3 regions of the Pseudoalteromonas sp. S3776 genome follow, and region 2 is predicted to be linked to each of the others. Evidence: predicted binding sites of a transcription regulator. Region 2 holds the regulator's gene; each other region holds the start of a gene.
The links. The regulator sigma-54, encoded in region 2, starts transcription at its own class of promoters, with help from an activator protein. The targets are predictions, from matches to a motif close to GTTGGCACGNNNNTNGNNT.
Positions count from the first base shown of each region.

Region 1: a site for sigma-54 is predicted at 2,828-2,846, ahead of fliS (flagellar export chaperone FliS). Genes of this name have one in related genera too.
Region 3: a site for sigma-54 is predicted at 2,880-2,898, ahead of CWC16_RS01650 (diacylglycerol kinase family protein). Genes of this name have one in related genera too.

Region 1 is NZ_PNCU01000010.1:24,318-31,725, forward strand. It holds gene CWC16_RS05540 (flagellar protein FlaG) at 78-512, shown strand; gene fliD (flagellar filament capping protein FliD) at 569-1,975, shown strand; gene CWC16_RS05550 (hypothetical protein) at 2,082-2,378, opposite strand; gene fliS (flagellar export chaperone FliS) at 2,383-2,784, opposite strand; gene CWC16_RS05560 (sigma-54 dependent transcriptional regulator) at 3,141-4,577, shown strand; gene CWC16_RS05565 (DNA-3-methyladenine glycosylase I) at 4,870-5,460, opposite strand; gene CWC16_RS05570 (sensor histidine kinase) at 5,593-6,705, shown strand; gene CWC16_RS05575 (sigma-54-dependent transcriptional regulator) at 6,702-7,408, shown strand, end outside.
Region 2 is NZ_PNCU01000019.1:95,395-102,802, forward strand. It holds gene kdsC (3-deoxy-manno-octulosonate-8-phosphatase KdsC) at 1-283, shown strand, start outside; gene lptC (LPS export ABC transporter periplasmic protein LptC) at 280-834, shown strand; gene lptA (lipopolysaccharide transport periplasmic protein LptA) at 824-1,372, shown strand; gene lptB (LPS export ABC transporter ATP-binding protein) at 1,369-2,094, shown strand; gene CWC16_RS09780 (RNA polymerase factor sigma-54) at 2,164-3,663, shown strand; gene hpf (ribosome hibernation promoting factor) at 3,691-3,978, shown strand; gene CWC16_RS09790 (PTS sugar transporter subunit IIA) at 3,983-4,435, shown strand; gene rapZ (RNase adapter RapZ) at 4,455-5,300, shown strand; gene CWC16_RS09800 (HPr family phosphocarrier protein) at 5,341-5,613, shown strand; gene mgtE (magnesium transporter) at 5,754-7,112, shown strand; gene CWC16_RS09810 (zinc-dependent metalloprotease) at 7,159-7,408, opposite strand, start outside.
Region 3 is NZ_PNCU01000002.1:97,595-105,002, forward strand. It holds gene maiA (maleylacetoacetate isomerase) at 1-151, shown strand, start outside; gene CWC16_RS01635 (TIGR02647 family protein) at 148-381, opposite strand; gene CWC16_RS01640 (DUF1496 domain-containing protein) at 511-801, shown strand; gene CWC16_RS01645 (VF530 family protein) at 856-1,164, shown strand; gene CWC16_RS01650 (diacylglycerol kinase family protein) at 1,203-2,822, opposite strand; gene CWC16_RS01655 (sigma-70 family RNA polymerase sigma factor) at 3,271-3,795, shown strand; gene CWC16_RS01660 (anti-sigma factor) at 3,792-4,475, shown strand; gene CWC16_RS01665 (DUF4331 domain-containing protein) at 4,625-6,217, shown strand; gene CWC16_RS01670 (cadherin-like domain-containing protein) at 6,228-6,731, shown strand; gene CWC16_RS01675 (tetratricopeptide repeat protein) at 7,099-7,408, shown strand, end outside.

The DNA of each region.
Region 1 (7,408 bases), on a different contig from region 2:
CTTTTGTGGTTTAAGGGTATAAATTAAGCTATTGTTAGTCTAATAACTATACAAGTTCGGCAATTTTAGGAGGCGTTATGAACACCATTACTTCAAACGCAGAAGTTACTATAGCATCAACATCTTTAACTGGTGAAGATAAACAAATAGGGCAGGCTGGCTCAGTATTGACTCAGCGAGCTGTTGATGACGTAAATAAAACGGATGAACAAGGCCCACGAAATCAGTTAAGCAACCAATACGCACAACAAGGAACTGAGACTAATAGTTCGCAAAACCAACAGCTTGAGCGTGAACAGCTTGAAAAAGTGGCGCAACAATTGCAGGACTTTATGGGTGAAATGAACCGTAGTCTGCAATTTCAAGTTGATGAAGACTCAGGGCGTGACGTTATTAAAATACTTGATAAAACCAGTGGTGATGTAATTAAGCAATACCCTTCGGAAGAGGTATTAAGTTTAGTGTCAAAGCTTTCTGAATCTGCAGGTATTTTAATCGACCAAACCGTTTAGTCGACGTAGTGTTGATATATTATTAGTTAAGTTTTTTGGGTTTAAAGAGGTGAAGTATGTCTATTTCGTTTAATGGTTTAGGCTCTGGTTTAGCGGTATCAGATATAGTTGATGCGCTAGTTAATGCTGAGCAGGCTCCAGCTGAGGCTCGTTTAAACACTCAAGAAAGTACGCTAACTACTGATATTTCTGCTGTAGGGGCTTTAAAGTCTGCGCTACAGCAAGTACAAACAGCAGTGGAAGCGCTAGGTGACGCAGATAATTACCAAAAACGTAGTGCATCAGGCAATGATGATTTTGTCTCTATCAGTGCTGATGAAGACGCCCAACCAGGTGGTTATTCTGTAAAGGTTAATAACCTTGCTACGGAGCATAAAATACTATCAGAAGCATTTGATGCTGACGCCGCTGTGGGTGAAGGTACTATGACACTCAGCTCCGGCGAGAATAGCTTTGATATTGAAGTATCAGACACCGCAACTCTAAGCGAAATCAGAGACGCGATTAACGACAGCAGCGATAACGATAGCATAAACGCAACAATAATAACGGATGATACAGGCCAGCATTTAGTTCTTTCAGCTAAAGAGAGTGGCTTAGAAAACGAGATTAAAGTAGAAGTAACGGATACTGACGGTAATAACACAGATACCAACGGACTATCTCGTTTAGCTTTTGACTCTGCAGGTGTACAAAATGCATCTGAAATTATTGCTGCAACCGATGCATCCATTACCATTGATGGCTCACTCACAGTTAGTAGTTCTTCAAATACGTTTACTGATGTTATAGACGGTATAACAATCACCGCTAAAAAAGCTCAGGGTACTGATGATGATTTAAGTGATATATCGGTAACCGAAAATAATAACAATATCCAATCGGGCTTAAACAATTTTATTTCTAGTTACAATGAATTACTTGAACTTAGTAATAACTTAGGGGCATCAAGCGAAGATGGTGCTGGTGTAATGGCCGGTGATTCGTTACTACGCGGTGTAATGTCTAAATTGCGAGAGCAGATTACCGACTCTGTAGATTTAGGTAATGGCAACTCATTATCACTTTCGCAATTAGGTGTTGAAGCCGATCGTTATGGAGTATTGACGCTTAATACCGAGACTTTAAATGAAAAAATTGATGAAGATGTCGACTTAGTGCAGCAGTTTTTTGTAGGCACTGATGAAGACGAAGGCGGCTTTGCCCAATCGTTTGATGAGTTAATGAGCTTTTATACAGATTCTGACGGCATTATCCAAAACCGTATCGATAGTAAAACAAACCAATTAGAAGATATTGATGAGCAGCGCGAAAGCCTGACAAGTAAAATGGAATCGTTATCTGACAGGCTATACGCTCAATACAATGCCATGGATTTATTGGTAGCGAGCCTCAATTCGACAAGTAGTTACGTGCAAGCGCAGCTTGAAAATATGCCTGGTGTGGTGAGTAATAATTCTTAATTTTCCATATTAATTATGAACATAAAAAAACCGTTTAAAAACGTTTTTTTTATGTCTAAATATTGCCTTTAAGATGCCTAGTAAGTTTTAAAACTGCTAGAAGTAGCTATACCGACTTATAAGCCGAGATTGCTTTACCTGTTTTTTTTTGCTTAATTATGGCTTTAGATGATTCATTTTTTACAGCATTTGCCTGCTTGCTAATGTTGTTGATATTGGTTTGCACAGCCACAAGTTGCTCGGCGGTAGGCGGGTTATCGCTTTCGCACCAGCGCTTAAGCTCACTATTTAAAGTATCCATAATAGGGGGAGCTTCATCAGCGTTATTGCTTTGCACTAATAATTCGATTCTGCTGAGCAATTGATTAATATGCTCAGCTTTACTTGTTTCCTCTAAAGCCATTCGCTTATACCGCAGGATTACGCTGATCGACAGGAATGCTATCCCACCCTTCTTTAATTTCTTTAATAATGCCAGCTACTTCAGAAATAATCTCAATATCATTGTCAACATTTGCTTGCACAAGGCGTCTTTGGCAGTAGTCATAAAGTGCTAATAAATTATTTGAAATACTCGGATCTTGTTCCACTTCTAAATTAAGCGCGTCTTGTAATGCACCTAAGAGTAAAATACAGGCAGAGATGTTTTCGCCTTTTTTTTCTATTTCTTTGCGCTCAATAAACCCTTTAGTAGCGGCCAAGCGGCCAATTATGTTACTAAAAATAAGGTTAATTTGCTCATAGGGCGCCATTTCTGCGATGTTGCTGGCGCGCACTTGAGAATATTTTTTTAATGAAACATGAGCCATGGAAAATCCTAAATAAATATGTGAAATCGTCTGTACGTAACAAAAGCAATATTAATGCCAAGCATATTGCATTTATTTAGTTATCGGCATTGTTGCTTTCAACTTAAGTTAATTATAGTTTATATTTTTGACCTACGTAGATTTATGCACTAAGTAAAAAACAAGACATAGCATTAGCTTTAAGTATTAAACAACAAAACAATACTTAAGTTTTAATTATTAAGTATTATTGTTTTATAGCGATGTCTATTTTTTGGCGTTTATGTCAAAAAACCGCCGCTATTACTTGCATCCATACAGATCTCGCTTACAATTTAGCTAATAAAATAAATTAGTGAAATTATGGCTCGCTAACTATGATCTTGATTTTAGATAATAATAATAACCGTGCAATAGGATTACATGCATCACTTACCTTTATTGGGGAAGCTGTGCAGTTGCTTGATGAAAATGACTTTGAAGAAGTATGTAGTAAGTATCAACAGCAAGAATGCATTGTTATTTTAGGCGCATTACAAAGCTTAGATCATGAAGGCTTAATTAAACGCTACCCAACCCTGCCTTTTTTACTCATTGGTGAAACACTCAAGCCATTATTAAGCATTGCTAATGTAGTGGGACTAATTTGTGAGCCGTTTAATCACGAAGTAACCACACAGTTATTACACGACTGCCAACAGTACCAACGTATGCTTCCTGGAAGTCACAAGCATCATAAGCCACATAAAACATTTGATGGTTTAGTAGGGGAAACTGACGCGGTTAAAAACGTACGCTTTTTGATAGAGCAAGTGGCTAAAACCGATGCAAACGTGCTTATTTTAGGTGAGTCGGGTACGGGTAAAGAAGTGGTTGCGCGTAATGTACATTTATTATCTAAACGCAATACGGGGCCATTTGTACCAGTAAACTGTGGTGCTATTCCAGGAGAGCTTCTTGAAAGTGAGTTATTCGGTCATGAAAAAGGGGCGTTTACCGGCGCTATTTCTGCACGTAAAGGGCGGTTTGAATTAGCGCAAGGCGGTACGCTGTTTTTAGATGAAATTGGCGATATGCCACTGCAAATGCAAGTTAAGCTACTTCGCGTATTACAAGAGCGTAGCTACGAGCGTGTAGGTGGCACAAAAGCGATTCAAGCAGATGTACGTGTTATTGCCGCTACCCACCGCAACCTTGAGGAAATGATTGAAAAGGGCAGCTTTAGGGAAGATTTATATTACCGTTTAAATGTATTTCCTATTGAAAACCCGTCACTTAATGAGCGTGCTGACGACATACCTTTATTACTTAAAGAGCTAATGCGCCGTGTTAATGAGCAAAGTGGTACGTCGGCTAAATTTACAGAGCGCGCGGTTGAGAGTCTAAAAGAGCATGCTTGGCCTGGTAATATTCGGGAGCTTGCTAATTTAGTGGAGCGCATGGTGATTATGTTCCCTGAAAAAGTAGTGGATGTACCCGATTTACCTAATAAATACCGCTACATCGAGGTAGATGCCTACGAGCCTGAATACCCTGAAGAACTACTTGAAAAAGATGCCTTTAACGATATTTTTAGCTCAGGTTTTAGCGATTATGATAATGACCCTGAGCCTGAATTTAGCCAACAGGGATCTGGCGTATTACCCGAAGAGGGCATTGAGCTTAAAGATTATTTAGCCGAACTTGAAATAAGCTTAATTACCCAAGCACTTGAACGCTTTGATTACGTTGTTGCGCGCGCTGCAGAAATACTAGGTGTAAGGCGTACAACACTTGTCGAAAAAATGAAAAAGTACAATCTGTCACGAGATTAGCAGTATGCAAATGCTGATAGGCTTTTCGTTATTTATTATTCATTTTTGAGGAATTAATTTACGGGCTTTGCCCGTCACGCAAGCAAGCTTCGCGTCTATAAGATAAACGCAAACTTAAACTTTGGAGGTAGACGCTGAGCTTGCTCGTGTAAAAGCGCTGCTTTTAATTGCTTAGACCCAAAAAAACGAGGTTAAATGAGAAACCACAGTTAGCTTACACGTTACTGCTCTAAAGCGAAGCGTCTCTTATCCTCTTTGTGAACAGATCACTTTTATGGTAATAAATCACTTATCAACCAAAAGCCTTTATAATTTCTTCTTTTCTAAAACAATCATTACTATGATCGTTTACCATGCCACAGGCCTGCATATGTGCGTACACCGTTGTAGGCCCTAAAAACTTGAAGCCTCGTTTTTTTAAATCTTTTGCAAATGCTTTTGACTCTTCGGTCATTGCAGGAGCGTCTTCATCACTATTTACATTATTAATAATTGGTTTATTGTCCACAAATCGCCATTGATAATGACTAAAGCTGCCAAACTCTTTTTGAATTTCGATAAACCGTTGAGCATTATTAATCGTAGCAGCTATTTTTAATCGGTTACGTACTATGTTCTTATCTTGCATTAACCGCTCTATATCATCGGCTGTAAAGTTAGCCACTTTTTGCACATCAAAGTTGGCAAATGCTTTTTTATACCCTGCACGCTTTTTTAAAATAGTGTACCAACTGAGTCCCGCTTGTGCTGATTCTAGCGTAATAAATTCAAATAATAGTGTGTCGTCATAAAGGGGCACCCCCCATTCTTCATCATGGTATTTCACATAGTCTGGTTTTGTGGTGTCGAGCCACGCACAACGGCATTTATTTTGCTCACTCATTATTATTCCTTTTTTTGTGCGTCATTTTTTTGTTACGCGTTATTGTAAGCTAACTAAATGAAAAATATATAAAATAATTTTGGTATAAATTCTGCATTAAGCCCTGTATCTACATCATTAAGAGATTTGATTATGGCCCTTGCGAGTGTACTTAAACCACAGTTTATTACTGCAAATCAGTATAACCCATGTTTGCTTCAAGAAGAGTACATTGGTGAATTAAGTGATTTAAGACAACAAGCAAGTTGGCTGTCGCACTTAGTTGATACCATGCCAGCAGGTGTTGTTGTACTTGATGGCAAAGGCCTTATTGCAAAAGCCAATCAAATCGCGATTGATATGTTAGGTGAGCCGCTCGAAGGAGAGAAATGGTTTAACATTATTCAACGCTCTTTTCGTCCCCACCAAGATGATGGACATGAAGTGTCGCTCAAAGACGGCCGACTTATAAAACTTGATATTACTGCACTTGCGCCAGAGCCTGGTCAGCTTATATTAATGACCGATTTAACAGAAACCCGTCGTTTGCAAAAGCGTGTTGCACATATGCAACGTTTGAGTGCGCTTGGTAAAATGGTGGCATCGCTTGCGCACCAAGTGCGTACACCGCTTTCTGCAGCTATGTTATACGCGGCCAATTTGGGCTCTAAAAAGCTACCCGAAACATCACGCGATAACTTTCAAACCAAGCTTATGTCGCGTTTAAAAGATTTAGAAACCCAAGTTAATGACATGCTACTTTTTGCTAAAAGTGGCGAACAACAAGTGGTTGAGCAAGTCTCTATGCAGCAACTTTTAAACGAAGTAAAACTTGGTGCCGATGCTATGGTGGCTTTAAATAACAGCGAACTTGCTGTTGAGTTACCAGAGCCAGATATAGAAATCACCGGTAATAAAACTGCGCTGGCCAGCGCTATTCAAAATCTTATTCATAATAGTATTCAAATTATTGGCAGCCAGGCAAAAGTGACCTTAAAAGCACAGCGAGATAGTAGCGAACCTGACACCGTACGTATTAGCGTATGCGATAACGGCCCTGGGGTAGAGCTGAGCCAAATAGAGAAAATTTTTGAACCGTTTTATACCACTAAAAGCCAAGGTACGGGGCTTGGGCTTGCTGTAGTAAGTTCTGTGGCAAACGCGCATCAAGGACGTGTTGAAGTGGTTAATAATGCCAATGGTGGTGCATGTTTTAGTTTATTGCTGCCCATATGCACGACCTCAATGCAGGAGAAAACAGCATGAGCAATACAATACTGGTAGTTGAAGATGATGCAGGCTTAAGAGAAGCACTCATAGACACGTTAGAAATGTCAGGTATTGCCTGCGTTGCAGCGCAAAGTGCTGAGCAAGCCATGATCCAATTAAAGAAATCTGAGTTTTCGTTGGTTGTAAGTGATGTGCAAATGGGCGCGATGAGCGGCCTAGATTTGCTCAGGAGCATTAAGCTTAACTACCCAGAACTCCCCGTATTAATGATGACAGCTTACGCAACGATTGATGATGCCGTAGAGGCAATGCGCTTAGGTGCAATTGATTATATGGCTAAACCATTTGCCCCTGAGGTGCTTTTAAATATGGTTAGCCGCTATTTACCCGAAAAACCAAAAGACACTGATGGCCCAATTGTAGCCGACCCCAGCAGTATTCAACTATTAGAACTTGCAAGTAAAGTGGCTCGCTCAGATGCAAGTGTAATGGTGCTTGGCCCTAGCGGCTCAGGTAAAGAGGTATTAGCGCGATATATTCACGATAAATCAAACCGATGCGATGCGCCTTTTGTGGCAATTAATTGCGCGGCTATTCCCGAAAATATGCTTGAAGCCACCTTGTTTGGCTATGAAAAAGGCGCTTTTACTGGTGCAATACAAGCGTGCCCAGGTAAATTTGAGCAAGCCCAAGGTGGTACTATATTGCTTGATGAAATAACAGAAATGGACTTAGGGCT
Region 2 (7,408 bases):
TTATCAAGGCCAAGAAGACAAACTTATTGCTTATCAAGAACTCAAAAACACTTTAAAGTTAACTGATGAACAAATAGCCTATATTGGCGATGATGGACCTGACATGCCCGTCATGGAGCGCGTTGGTTTTGCCGTCGCAGTAAACGATGCGCACCCGCTAATTAAACGCTTATCGCATTATACTACACAAATGCCTGGTGGCTTTGGTGCAGTGAGAGAGCTCACAGATTTACTCATGCTTGAAAACGGTATAGCACTTACGACACAAGGTACCAGCTCATGAATGCAGCACGCGTTATACTCAGTGCGTTATTCATCGGCTGTATGGTTTGGCTTTGGTACCCTTATTTTACGCAAAGCAATGTAGCGCCAGAGCAAGAACCAGAAGTCATTGCAAAGCCTGATTACACTGCTATAGAGCTTAAGCAAACAGCCTATGACGAGCAAGGTAAAATTAGCCATAAAGTTACAGCAGCTAAAATGGAGCTGTACCAACAACTTGGTTTTACATTTTTTGAAAAACCTATTTTTACTTTATATAACGAAACACAAACTTGGCGAATAAACGCTGACGAAGCAACGCTTTACGAAGATAAACAACTTATTTTAGAAGGCAACGTGGTTGCCAAAAATTTAGTTGATAACGCCATGATAGATAACATCAATGCTGACAACATCGAAGTCGACATTAAAGCGCTAACGATGCGCTCTGAGCAGCCAGTGGTTGTCACTGGGCCAAATTTAAAGATTATCGGTAAAGGCCTTGAAGCCGATTTGAAAACCGAAGTAATAAAACTAATTAACCACACGCGAACAATATATTATGACCAATAAACTCTCTAAAATACTTATTATCCCATCGCTGATGCTTGCATTTAGCGCTTCTGCTGCTGAGCCTGCTGCTCAACCGCCAGCAAACCAAATTTCTATTAGTGCAGACCGTCAAGAAGGTCAACTTAAAGAAAACGTAGGTATTTTTGAAAAAAACGTCGAAATTGTGCATGGGAACCGCAAAATTACAGCCGACCGACTCGAAGTACATAAACGTGAAGACCTAGGGGATAACAAACAACTGCTTATTGCCACTGGCAGCCCTGCCTACTTCGAAGAAAAACAAGACGATGGTACCGTAATGAGTGCCAGTGCAAACGAAGTACGTTACGACGTAGCAAAGCGCTTTTTAACACTTGTTGGGGATGCCGAAGTCGCGCAAGCCGGTCAAAAAATTAATGCTAAAAGTATTACCTACGATATGCAGCAGCAACTTATTAGCGCAGAAAAAGACGAAAACTCAACGGATCGTGTCCACACAATTTTAGTGCCTGTTGAAGCAAATATTAAAGAAAAAACAGGTAACGAAGGTCAACCATGAGCACCTTAAAAGCAGAACTATTAGCAAAAAGCTATAAAGGCCGCCAAGTTGTAAAAAATGTAGGCCTTGAGGTAGAAGCCGGCAGCATAGTGGGCTTATTAGGCCCTAATGGCGCAGGTAAAACCACCACCTTTTACATGATTGTAGGGTTAGTACCTAGCGACAAAGGTAAAATATCTATTGATGATAACGATATAACGTTATTACCTATGCACAGTCGTGCTCGCTTAGGCATTGGCTATTTGCCGCAAGAGTCATCTATATTTAGAAAGCTAACAGTTTATCAAAATTTAATGGCTATTTTAGAAACGCGCAAAGAGCTAAATAAAGCCGCGCGAGAAGAAACGCTTAACAACTTACTTGATGAATTTAGCATTCAACATATACGCGATAGCCAAGGTATGGCACTTTCTGGTGGCGAACGCCGCCGTGTAGAGATAGCCAGAGCACTCGCAGCGAACCCTAAATTTATTTTGTTGGATGAGCCTTTTGCTGGTGTTGATCCGATTTCAGTGTTAGATATAAAGAAAATAATAGAACATCTTAAAAATCGTGGCATTGGCGTATTAATTACCGATCACAATGTAAGAGAAACCCTTGATGTTTGTGAAAAAGCCTACATTGTTTCTCATGGGGAGCTAATTGCATCTGGCACCCCAGAACACGTATTAAATGACAAAACTGTACGCGATGTTTATTTAGGCGAGCAATTTAGGCTGTAACATTTAAGCCACACCTACAAGCATCTGCTAATATTAATTATAACAACATAAAAGGATTGTTAGAGATACATGAGGCAATCATTACAGCTGCGCATGGGCCAGCAACTTACAATGACTCCACAATTGCAACAAGCGATTCGCTTGCTGCAGCTCAGTACATTGGATCTCCAGCAAGAAATACAAGAAGCACTGGATAGCAACCCGCTATTAGAAGTAGAAGAGCAAGATTACACGGAAGAGTCGGCTGGAAAAAATGAACAAAAAGCAGATACGGATGATGTAACCGTAAGCGCATCGGCTGATGATACAACCAGTGAATACGAGCAAGACAGTGGTGAAGCTTTAAATAAAGACACCGTTAGCGATGATATGGCGATGGATGTAACTTGGGATGAGTACATGAGTGCAGCCCCTGCGGCATCCTCAGGCCCAATGCCAGAAGATGAGTCTATTTATCAGGGCGCCTCTACTGAAACGCTACATGAGTACTTAATGTGGCAACTTCAGCTTACTCCTTTTAGCCCAACTGACGAGGCCATTGCTATAGCCATTGTAGAAGCTGTAGATGACTCGGGTATTTTAACGCTAAGTTGTGAAGAAATTTTAGAAAGCTTTAACCAAGAAAACGATGACGACGTTGAAGTTGAACTGGATGAAATAGAAGCCGTTTTAAAACGTATTCAATTATTCGACCCTGTAGGTATAGCCGCGCGAAGCTTACAGGAGTGCTTGTGTATTCAGCTTAACCAGTTTGATAAAGACACCCCTTTTATAGAACAAACTAAAATGATCTTAACCGATCACATTGATCTATTAGCGGCACGCGACTATCGTACATTAATGAAAAAGACTAAGCTTAAAGAAGACGAGCTTAAAGAGGTCATGACTCTTATACATACCCTCAACCCAAAACCTGCAGATACAATAGTAAGGGAAGAGTCTGAGTATGTCATACCGGATGTGTCAGTTAAAAAAATTAAGGGCCGTTGGGTGGTAGAGCTAAACCCAGATAGCATGCCAAAAATACGCGTAAATAGTCAGTATGCGGCCATGTCACGTACCGTAAAATCAAGTGGTGATAGCCAGTTTATTCGCTCTCATCTGCAAGAAGCTAAATGGTTTATAAAAAGTCTTGAAAGCAGAAACGACACGCTGCTAAAAGTAACAAACTGTATTGTAAAACAACAACAAGCGTTTTTTGAACATGGCCCCGAAGCCATGAAACCAATGGTTTTAAACGATGTTGCTGAAATGGTAGAAATGCACGAATCAACAATTTCGCGTGTTACTACGCAAAAATATATGCATACGCCACGTGGTATTTTTGAGCTTAAATATTTTTTCTCAAGCCACGTAAGCACCGAAAACGGTGGCGAATGTTCGTCAACCGCAATACGTGCCTTAATTAAAAAGCTAATTGCCGCGGAAAACTCAGCCAAACCATTGAGTGATAGTAAAATTGCGGATATATTGGCAGAGCAAGGAATTAAAGTAGCTAGACGCACAATAGCAAAATACCGTGAATCGCTAGCTATTCCACCGTCAAATCAGAGAAAGAGTTTGATATAAGACGTAAAAAACAAAGAGGAAATGCTTATGCAACTAAACCTAACTGGTCGTCACGTAGAAGTAACTGATTCACTTAGAGACTATGTAAATAATAAATTTGCAAAGCTAGAAAGGCACTCAGATCATATTAGCAATGTGCATGTCATTCTCGATGTAGAAAAACTCAACCAAAAAGCAGAAGCGACTATTCATGTAAGCGGCGCAGATTTATTTGCCTCAACAGAGCACCAAGATATGTATGCTGCTATAGACTCGTTGATTGACAAGCTCGATCGTCAAGTCATAAAACATAAAGAGAAGCTTGCTAGACACTAATATTATGAAATTAAGTACATTAGTATGCCAGGACTGCAGCAAAGCTGCGGTCCTTTTTAGTAGTAAAAAAAGAATTTTAGAATTTATCAGTGAGCTGGCTCATGAAAAGCTCCCTTACTTACCACAACAGGATATTCTTAATGCGCTAGCCAGCAGAGAAAAACTAGGTAGTACGGGTATTGGCCGCGGTATCGCAATTCCGCATGGTAGAATGGGTGGCGTAGAAGAACCGCTTGCGTTAGTACTCGTTAGTGACAAGCCTGTAAACTTTGATGCTATTGATAACTGTCCTGTTGATATTTTTGTTGCACTCATCGTACCAGATGGCGATAACCAGCAGCACCTAAAGACTCTAGCAACCATAGCTGATAAACTGAGCAATAAAGAATTTTGCAAACAGCTGCGAAGCGCTAAAACCGATGCAGAACTGTATCAAGTAATTGTTGATCAATCGTAGTAAATACTAAGGGCTATAAATGGAGTTAATAATCATAAGCGGCCGTTCCGGTTCAGGTAAATCGGTTGCTTTACGCGTGGTTGAAGATTTAGGTTATTATTGCGTAGATAATATCCCGGTCAACCTGCTGCCCTCTTTAGTACGTAGTGTTTCAGATAACTATGACAAAATAGCTGTTAGTATCGATGTTCGTAATATCCCCAAAGAGCAAGACGAGTTTAACGATATTCTTGAATACCTACCGGACTTTGCTAAACCCACTCTGTTTTATTTAGACAGTGACGATCAAACACTCATAAAACGTTTTTCAGAAACACGCAGATTACACCCTTTATCAATCGATTCATTGCCGCTCGACTTAGCAATAAAAAAAGAAAAAGAACTGCTTGATGTACTTGTAACCCGCGCAGACTTTATGCTTGATACGACTGATTTAAGTGTTCACCAGTTGGCTGAGTCAATTCGCGAAAAAATACTCGGAAAAAAAGATAAACAACTAATTGTAACGTTTGAATCGTTTGGTTTTAAACACGGCATACCTAAAGAAGCTGATTATGTATTTGATGCTCGCTTTTTGCCAAATCCGCATTGGGAGCCTGAACTTAAACCGCTTACAGGTCTTGATCAACCTGTAAAAGACTTTTTGGCAAACCACAGCATAGTGCAAAAATTTACTTGGCAAATTCAAACATTTGTACAAACTTGGTTACCACACTTAGAGCGCAATAACCGCAGCTACCTGACTATTGCAATAGGTTGTACGGGTGGGCAACACCGCTCGGTTTATTTAGCCCAAACTATAGGTGAGAGCTTTGCAATGACACATCCAAATGTAAAAATTAGGCACCGTGAGCAAGAAAAGTAACCTTAAAATAATAACCTGTTCAGTTTAGGTATAGTAATTTATGCGTTGTGAAGACACGTTTTTAATAAAAAATAAATTAGGCTTACACGCCAGAGCGGCAACGGTCCTTGCGCAATTAGCTGTGCAGTTTGATGCTAAAATTACCTTACATCAAGATGATAAAGAAGCCGCTGGTGATAGCGTATTAGCCTTAATGCTACTCGAAAGTAGTAAAGGCAAAGAAGTTAAAGTTGTATGTGAAGGCCCAGACTCAGAAAAGGCTTTGCATGCGGTCGGACAATTAATCGCACAGCGATTTAACGAACAAGAATAAACGTTTAATTACCAAGCTTACTCATACATTTTCGCTTTATACCCTAATTTGTGTGTGGCTTGGTAAATGAATAGTGTTTAATTAGATTAATCGCAATGCGGTTAATCGCCTCCCCTCGTATATAAAAAATTAGGATGCCAATGCCAGAAGCGTTTGAACAAGACTACCCACTGCAACAACTAAAACAGGTGACTAAATCACTTAATAGTGGGCAATTTGTTCAAGTAAGACGCATGCTAGCAAAAACGGCTCCGTGTGATACTGCCCTTTTACTTGAATCCTCTCCGCATAAAATTAGACGCATGCTTTGGCAGCTGGTTGACCCAGATGTACAAGGGGACGTGCTAGAAGAGCTCTCTGAAGATGTACGTTTAGGCATCATTGCACAAATGGAACCTGAACATATTGCCGCCGCCACTGAGGATATGGGCCACGATGATTTAGGTGAAGTACTACGTAGCCTACCTGACACCGTGTATAAAGATGTGGTTAGCGCGATGGACACGCAAGACCGTGAACGGGCGACACAGGCTTTATCATACCAAGAACGCTCTGCAGGCGCGCTAATGAACACCGATACGGTGACCATTCGCCCAGATGTTACACTTGATGTTGTACTGCGCTATATCAGGCTGCGAGGCGAGCTACCAGAAGGCACCGATGATTTATACGTTGTTGATAAGCACAACTGCTTTTTAGGTGCATTGTCTCTTAGTACGCTTTTAACTAATCCGCCTGAAAAAATTGTTCAAGATTTAATGGATGAAGACTGTGAGTCTATCCCAATTTCGATGGATGAAAGTGAAGTCGCTCAATTATTTGAACGCCACAACTGGATATCGGCACCGGTAGTCGATGATAACGCACACTTGCTTGGGCGTGTCACCATTGATGATATTGTTGATGTTATACGTGAAGATGCTGAGCATAGCTTATTAAGCTTAGCGGGTCTTGATGATGAAGAAGATACCTTTGCACCTGTTTTAAAAAGTTCAAAAAAACGCTCAGTATGGCTTGGCGTTAACTTACTTACCGCCTTAGCTGCCGCCTTTGTGGCCAGCTTTTTTGAAAGTACCTTAGACATTCTCCCTATTTTAGCTGTACTCAATGGCATAGTGCCCTCAATGGGTGGTGTAGCAGGTAGTCAGTCTTTAACACTGGTTATTCGCGGTATAGCTGTGGGGCATATTAACCAAACTAACCAACGTTTTTTAATGGCTAAAGAATTGGCCATAGGCGCATTAAACGGGATTATTTGGTCATTACTTATCGCTGGTGTAATTGCACTTTGGCAGTGGGATTTTATGCTTGGCGGCGTGCTCGCATTTGCTATGTTTATGAATCTTGTAGTAGCGGGCGTTGCTGGCGCATGTATTCCTATTTTATTGAAAAAAATGAATATAGACCCTGCACTTGCCGGCAGTGTTGTACTAACAACTGTGACTGATATTGTTGGTATTTTTGCCTTTTTAGGCACAGCAACGTGGCTACTTATTTAGCAACCTAACCCTAGGTTAAGTAGCCACTATTAGTTAAAACGTAAAATTAAATTGGTGAGCCTGGTGGCATTGGTAAATTAGTAAAGTTTTCAGGCCACTTACCAGCTTTTATAAACTGTTTAATTTGCTCTGCTAAATACTGCTTAAACGCGCTTTCGCCGACACTGGTGTTACTCAGCATTGAGTTTTGATTGTACTCATCACTCAACTTAACTAAGTAGTAACGTAACTGCGCTTGCACCTCTGGGCTTACTTTATCGCTTGCCACTAAATCGGCTATATTTTTTGCAGTTAAA
Region 3 (7,408 bases), on a different contig from region 2:
TGATATTTGTTTAGTGCCACAGGTATTTAATGCGTTGCGTTTTAATGTAGATATGGCTGCGTATCCGAAAATTGCAGCCATTTATGCACGCTGTAATGCACTGCCCGCTTTTAATGAAGCAGCGCCGCAAAATCAACGCGATGCAGTTTAACTTTTTAAAGCGCTGTGAATAACACTTACATGCTCTATTAAATCTAAGCCCAAATCGGTCAAATAGCCACCATCTGGGCTATCTATTACGCCTTTATCAAATAACCGTTGCGCCGCACTTAATAAATTAGGCTCTGCGTCAGAATGTAACTTTATCCCCTGCATTTTGCTATCCCTAGGAAACTTAGCTAATAACGTAAATTCATCTATCATTATTTGATTAAATCGCATGTCTTCACCTTTTTATAGTTGTGTGTTTAAGTCAGTGTTGTATAACGCTATTACTTACCCTAGCATGTTTTTTAATCGTGTGTACTATTTTTAAACTATCAACATTCGAGGTCGCCCATGCGCCATATTATGGTTTTATTTATTTTTACAATTGCGTTAACTCTTTCCCCTAGTAGCGATGCTAAAACAGTTAAAACATATTCTATTATTGACACTAACGAGGTTATTAACGCTGGTAATATTTGTTGGTACGATAACAAACGTTATAGTGAAGGTGCGTTGGTACAAATACATTCTTTTACCTTAGTTTGCGCCCCTAGTAACCCTCAGCATAATAACAGTAAGCTCATTTGGTTAAAATTAGATAAAAAAGGCAATCTTGTGTACCCCGCAAAACCTAAAACCATTAGGGTCAATTAGCGCTAAATGCGGATTTACGCTACAATGCGCACAGTTTAAATAAGTAGTATGGCTATGGATAATCAACCAAAGAATCCTCTTCACGGGGTAACATTAGAACAAATTTTAGTAGAGCTTGAACAACGTTTAGGTTTTAAAGCCATGGGCGAGCAAGTAAAAATTAAATGTTTTACCGACTCGCCAAGCATTAAATCAAGCTTAAAATTTTTACGTAAAACCCCTTGGGCACGCGATAAAGTTGAAGCTCTCTACTTACATACACTAAGTAACAAACCGCTGCGTAAACCCAAAGGCGCTCAGCGCTCTAAGCCTACTAACTCAAGCAATAGCAGTAGTTTTGTTTGGCCAAGCATTAAAAAGTAATACACAAAAATGCACGTTAAATACGTGCATTTTTTATTTTATAATTCCTTACTAATTACATTTAATGAGGCAGGGTCAACTGTAAGAGTAAGCGTATGCGCTGTTTTTATTTCACCATCTAATACATACTTAATTTCTTCATCTGCAGTAATCGTTACTTTTTTAGCGTTGGTATGATGCGAACTAATAGCTAATTGCGTTTGCGTAATACTACTAAACATCAACTCAGCAATACTAAGCACACTGGTTGTGTTTTCTTCGCTCGGTATCAGCCAATTTATGTCCAATAAACCATCTTCGTGATTAGGCTGTCCTCCCCCTTGCGCTAACAACGTGGTAAAAGGGGCTGCGTTAGCAACAATAAAGCTATTTGTTTGCACCTCTTGGGTTTGATTATCATCAAGAGTTACATAGAGTGTTTGCGCTTTTTGCTCACTAAATGCCTGAAAAAAGCCGTTTAAGTAAGCAAGCTGACCCGATTTATTCTTTGAATCTCTGTCGGCTTTTTCAATCATCGATTGCTCATAACCAATTCCCGCTAACAACAGCATAAGCTCGTCATTACAGTAGGCGGTGTCTATTGTATGTGTTTGCCCATCTATAATTAATTCGCAGGCCTGCTCGACAGGAATTATTTTAGAGCTAATACCCATAAGCACATGGGCTAAAGCATTGGCTGTACCCATTGGGATAATACCCAGCTTGCACTGAGTGTTTACCAACACACTAGCTACTTCTGTCACGGTTCCATCACCGCCACAGGCAATTATTATGTCTGGCTTATTTTTAATAGCTTGTTTAGCAAGTTCAATTCCATTTACTTCTTTAGAGGTAGTTAAAACGTTTAAATCATAATATTCCGACAGCCTAGCCACTATTAAGGGCTCTTTATCTTGCCACATTTTAGTGCCCGACACTGGGTTTGCTATTAATACCGCTTTGTTTTTTATAACAAGCTCCCCCTTTTTATGTCGTTTAGCCAAATGGCGAAGTTGGTGTTTATTAAGGTTTGCGGTTTCACGTGTCTCTTTAATTTGTGCAAGTATTTGATGTACATCTGCATTTTTATCTTGGCTCAACAAATATGCAGCCATCACAAATACTGAACGCCCTCTTCCTAGTGCGCAATGAACGACCACTCGGCGGTCTTCTTTAATATGATGATGTATCCAGTTAATGGCTTGGTTTAATTGCGAATGAGTAGGCACACTATGATCAAGCACTGGGATATTTAAATAGCTAATATTTTCTTGGGTTGAGCTCCACTCCAAGCCATCAAACTCACACGTTACATCTAATATTGCTGTTATACCGTTTTCTTTTAACGTATCAATATCAGAGGGAAACAATCGACATGCTAAAAATAAATGCTCGTTAATTTTTTGAATGGGAGGGACTTTATCGTGCTTGCGAGAGTACGCATTGTAAATTTGGGCACCTAATAAAAAGGGCACAAAAGCCCAACGAATATAAAAAGGAATGATGCCATTTTCGCGCTTTCTAAAAATTTTTGCCAGATTAAAAATATAAGCGCCACTGACGAGTATTAACGACAAGGCACTCCAGTAAAACACCACTGCAAAGTAAACCGAGTTAACCTCCCAGCCTATCCATATAAAAATTAACGCTAAAATTAAATAACTCGTTGCAGCCCACATATTTTCTCCTTTATTTTTACTGTTTTGGCAAATTTTTACAGCTGTTTATAAGTATAGTTGCAATTTACAGGCCAACAAAAATTGTATTTAGAACTTGAAAATAAATATAACCGATTGATATTAAACAGATTAAAATCTTCAACTTTAAGAAATTGGCCATATTAGCCGCTTTTTACACAGTTCTGGGTCATTTTTTCTCACTCGCCTTATGCGTCTGTTTTATGGCTAAAACTTGTCTCTTAGTTAAGAGCAGCTAAGATAAATAACAGTTCAACGTTTTGCATCCAATCGCCCTTCTCACACGTTTATTGAGAGTGTGTTTATATTTTATTTACATTAATATCTAGTCGATAAGTGTTTATCACGCGAGACTTAATATGTTTCTAGGTAAAAATTTAATTAATACAGCGCAATGCGCCTCAATAATAATAAAAATAACAGGAACCCTATGGAAAACGACAATCTACTTCCTCTTTTGTGTAAAACAGCACAAGGTAATAAAGCTGCGTTTGCCGATTTGTACCGGCAAACAAGCGCTAAGTTATTTGCAACAAGTTTAAATATGCTCTCAAATCGAGCGCACGCTGAAGAGGTATTGCAAGAAGCATTTATAAAAATTTGGCATAACGCGTCAGAATACAATCCTACAAAAGGCACCGTAATAAGTTGGATGATAAGCATAGTACGGTACAGAAGCTTAGACGCGCTGCGCTATCATAAGGTCAGAAAAGAACAAGCCATAGGCGATGAGGAATATGATGAACAAGACATAGACATTAACTACGATGATCAAACCAAACTTGTAAATTGCATTGAGCAACTCGACCCACAGCAAAAACAAGCCATTCACCTAGCGTATTACAAAGGCTTAAGCCATGGTGAGCTGGTCAATCATATAGAAACGCCTTTAGGCACAGTTAAAAGCTGGATAAGGCGTGGTTTGCAGCAATTGCAGAGGTGTTTAACATTATGAACTATAACAAACCAGAACTACTTGATGCTTTAGCTGGGCAATATGTGCTAGGTACTCTAAATGGCCTTGCCCGAAAACGTTTTCAACGCTTAATGCTCAGTTTACCGCAAGCCCGAGAAGCCACTATGATGTGGGAGCAAAATTTAAATGGTTTAGCCAGTGCAATTACACCACAAGCACCCGATGAGCATGTTTGGCTGCACATTTTAGATAAAATAGAAAGCAATGCTCAGCCGATTAAAACAGTTATAAAACCGGCGCCATCGGTATGGCGTACTTGGTCGTTTATAGCCACAGCGGCCTGTATTATTTTAGCATTTGTAGTTATTAAACCAGTAACACAACTGCAAGATAGCCAGCAGATTGCGCTTGTACAAAACCAAGATAAGCAATCACTGTGGATTATTAATGTGGACGAGCAAGCATTATCAATTAAAGCGAGTACCAAATTGGTTGCGCAAACAGATAAAGACTACGAGCTGTGGATGATTTTACAAGGACAGGACACGCCTATTTCGCTTGGTTTATTACCTAAACAAGGTGAAAAGCTTTTAATAAAAGACGCTCGTTTTAATGCCCAAAATATTGCTCTACTTGCAGTAAGTTTAGAGCCGTTAGGTGGCTCGCCTAACGGCCTACCAACCCAAGTACTATATACTACAGATTTAGTGGTTTTATAACTCAATAATCGCATTAGGTTGGCTTATCTATTTAGGCCAACCCACCCCACTTATTTAACAAATTTAAAAATATTTTAACTTTTTTGCATCTAATGTGCTTTTTGCTTCGTTATTAGTTATGACTCCAATCAAAACTAAAGGAAAAAGTCATGAAAGCTTTAACTCCATCTATACTCGCAGTAGTAGTATGCAGTACCTTAGTAAGCACCTCTAGCGAGGCATCAAGTCATCGTGAAGCGCCAAATATTAGCCGCTTTCCAACCTTAGACTCTTCCGACTTTTACGTATTTAATAGTTATGAAGCAGGCAGAGACGATTACGTTACGTTTATTGCCAATTATATTCCTTTACAAGATGCCTATGGCGGCCCTAACTACTTCGCTATGGGCCCAGATGCAACCTACAGTATTCATATTGATAATGATGGTGATGCAGTAGAAGATATTACTTTTGCCTTTAATTTTACCAGTATGCTGCCAAACGATAACCAGGGTGTGCAGTTAACTGTTGGCCCAGAAGGTAATCAACGCACTGTATCTGTACCGCTTAAAAATGTAGGTGGCGTTGCAGCTGGTGATGATAGCGCTGCAAATTTTAGTGAGTCATATACACTAAGCATGATTAACGGCCCACAACGCACAGGTACCAGTACCACACTAAGCAATACCACCACCAGCTCAACCACGTTCAACAAACCGCTAGATTATGTAGGCGATAAAACATTTGGTTCAATGACTGATTACCAAACTTATGCCGATCAGTTTGTTTATCAAGTGTCTGTACCGGGCTGTGACAATATGGCCAAAGTGTTTGTTGGCCAGCGCAAAGACCCATTTGTTGTTAACTTAGGTAAAACTTTTGATTTAGTTAACTATGTGCCTGTAGAAGGTGATAGTGCGCCAGGTGCGGGCGATGGTGGTGGTTTTCCTGGGGGTATTACGCAATCTGCCGATAATGATGACCTTATTGATAAAAATGTGACATCAATTGCCATTGAAATGCCTAAAAGCTGTATTGTGGGTGAAGGCAACGGCGTAATTGGCTCATGGACAACAGCAAGCCTGCCGCAAGCACGCATTTTAAACCCCAACGCTAAATTTGCAAACAACGCGGTAAATGGCGGCGCTTTAACACAGGTTTCACGCTTAGGTAACCCTTTAGTTAACGAGCTTGTTATTGGTATTAAAGACAAAGATACCTTCTCAACAGCTCACCCTAAAGATGATGCGCAATTTTTAGATTATGTTTCGCACCCGTCTTTACCAGAGCTTTTAAATATTTTATTTAAAGATGCAGTCAATACCACGCTTGGCGCTAACTTAGAAACCCTCGCCCCCACTAATTTTCCGCGTACCGATTTAATCACCGCATTTTTAACCGGTTTTGCTGGTGTAAACCAACAAGCAACAGTAACGCCTTCAGAAATGTTACGTTTAAATACCGCAATTGCAGCCACAGCACAGGCTGATCAATCTGCATTTGGTGTTGCGGGTGATGATTTAGCGGGCTTTCCAAATGGCCGTCGTCCAGGTGATGATGTAGTAGATATTGCACTTCGCGTGGTAATGGGTCGTTTGTGTCACCCTATCCCAGTAAATGGTGAAGACACCGACTTAGGGCTGTGTACACCAGAAGATGCTGATGTAGGTACAGTGCCATTTACTGATGGTGCGCCTGTTGATGCAAGCATGATGGATGCCGCTTTCCCATACTTAGCCACCCCACTTGCAGGGTCTAAATAAGGAGTAATGTATGCATAATTTAACTCTTACTCACATCGGTGTACTACTTGGCGCACTAACGCTTGGCGCATGTAGCAACGATGATGACAATAAGCAGCCTACACCGGTGGTAAATACAGCCCCCAGTGCAAGCGATGTAATGTTAACCACACAAACAGAAGTTGAAATTAACGACACGTTAGTAGCGAGTGATGCCGATGGCGACTCACTCACCTATGAACTCACAACAGAGCCTACACTGGGCAATGTAGTAGTTAATAGTGATGGCAGTTTTACCTATACACCCAATAAAGAAGCAACAGGCAGTGACAGCTTTATGTTTGGCGTATCTGATGGGGTAAACCAGCAAGTGACGGCCATGGTTGATATTACCATTGAGGCTTTGCAAGTAGATTTTGCACAATTTGCCAGTGATGCGTTTAATCAAAGCCCTAACGATGAACCACTATCGACCAATGGACGTGTTTTTACCAATACAGATACCGATGTAAGTACTATTTCATCAGGTAACTAAAGGGCGTGTTGCTCTTTGATGGTTGAATTTGCAGCAGTATGTTTGGCTTTTAGGCAAGGCAGAGCCTATGAAGTGTGGTTATTCCTCATAAATAGGCGATAACGAAGCATAAATGCCAAGCATGCGCTGCCCTTCGGGTTCTTTCTAGGGGAGATAAACTCTTTGTTGCTCGGTTTTTACTTATTCTTACATGGATGTAAGTCATTAGAATAACGCAGGAGCAGTTATCGAGCCCACTAGGTTACAAACCTCGCGCCGCGATTTAATCGCCCCTAGATTGAACAAGTTCAATCCGCAAAGTTCAATACGCCCTAATTAAATAATTTAAGCTGATGGCCATGGATGGCTTTTTTAAGAGGATAAAACGATGCGCGGTTATTATAAAAAAATGCTCTTTGTTTTTTGCGCTGCACTGTATGTAAGTAATGTTGATGCAGAGCCCATAATTCCAGAAGATAACGATATTGTTGCAACCAGTAATTCATCAATTAGCGCTGATTTAACAATAGAGCAACTCAACACTTTGGTCTTAAATAGCCAATACATAGGGCAAACCGAGCTGTATCAAGGAGTGCTAAAAAACCGCTTAGCGGCACTTTATAAACAACAGCCCACGGCACAAATAGGCTATTTATATGCAAGAGTGTTACAAAAAGAGCATCAATTTACTCACGCTA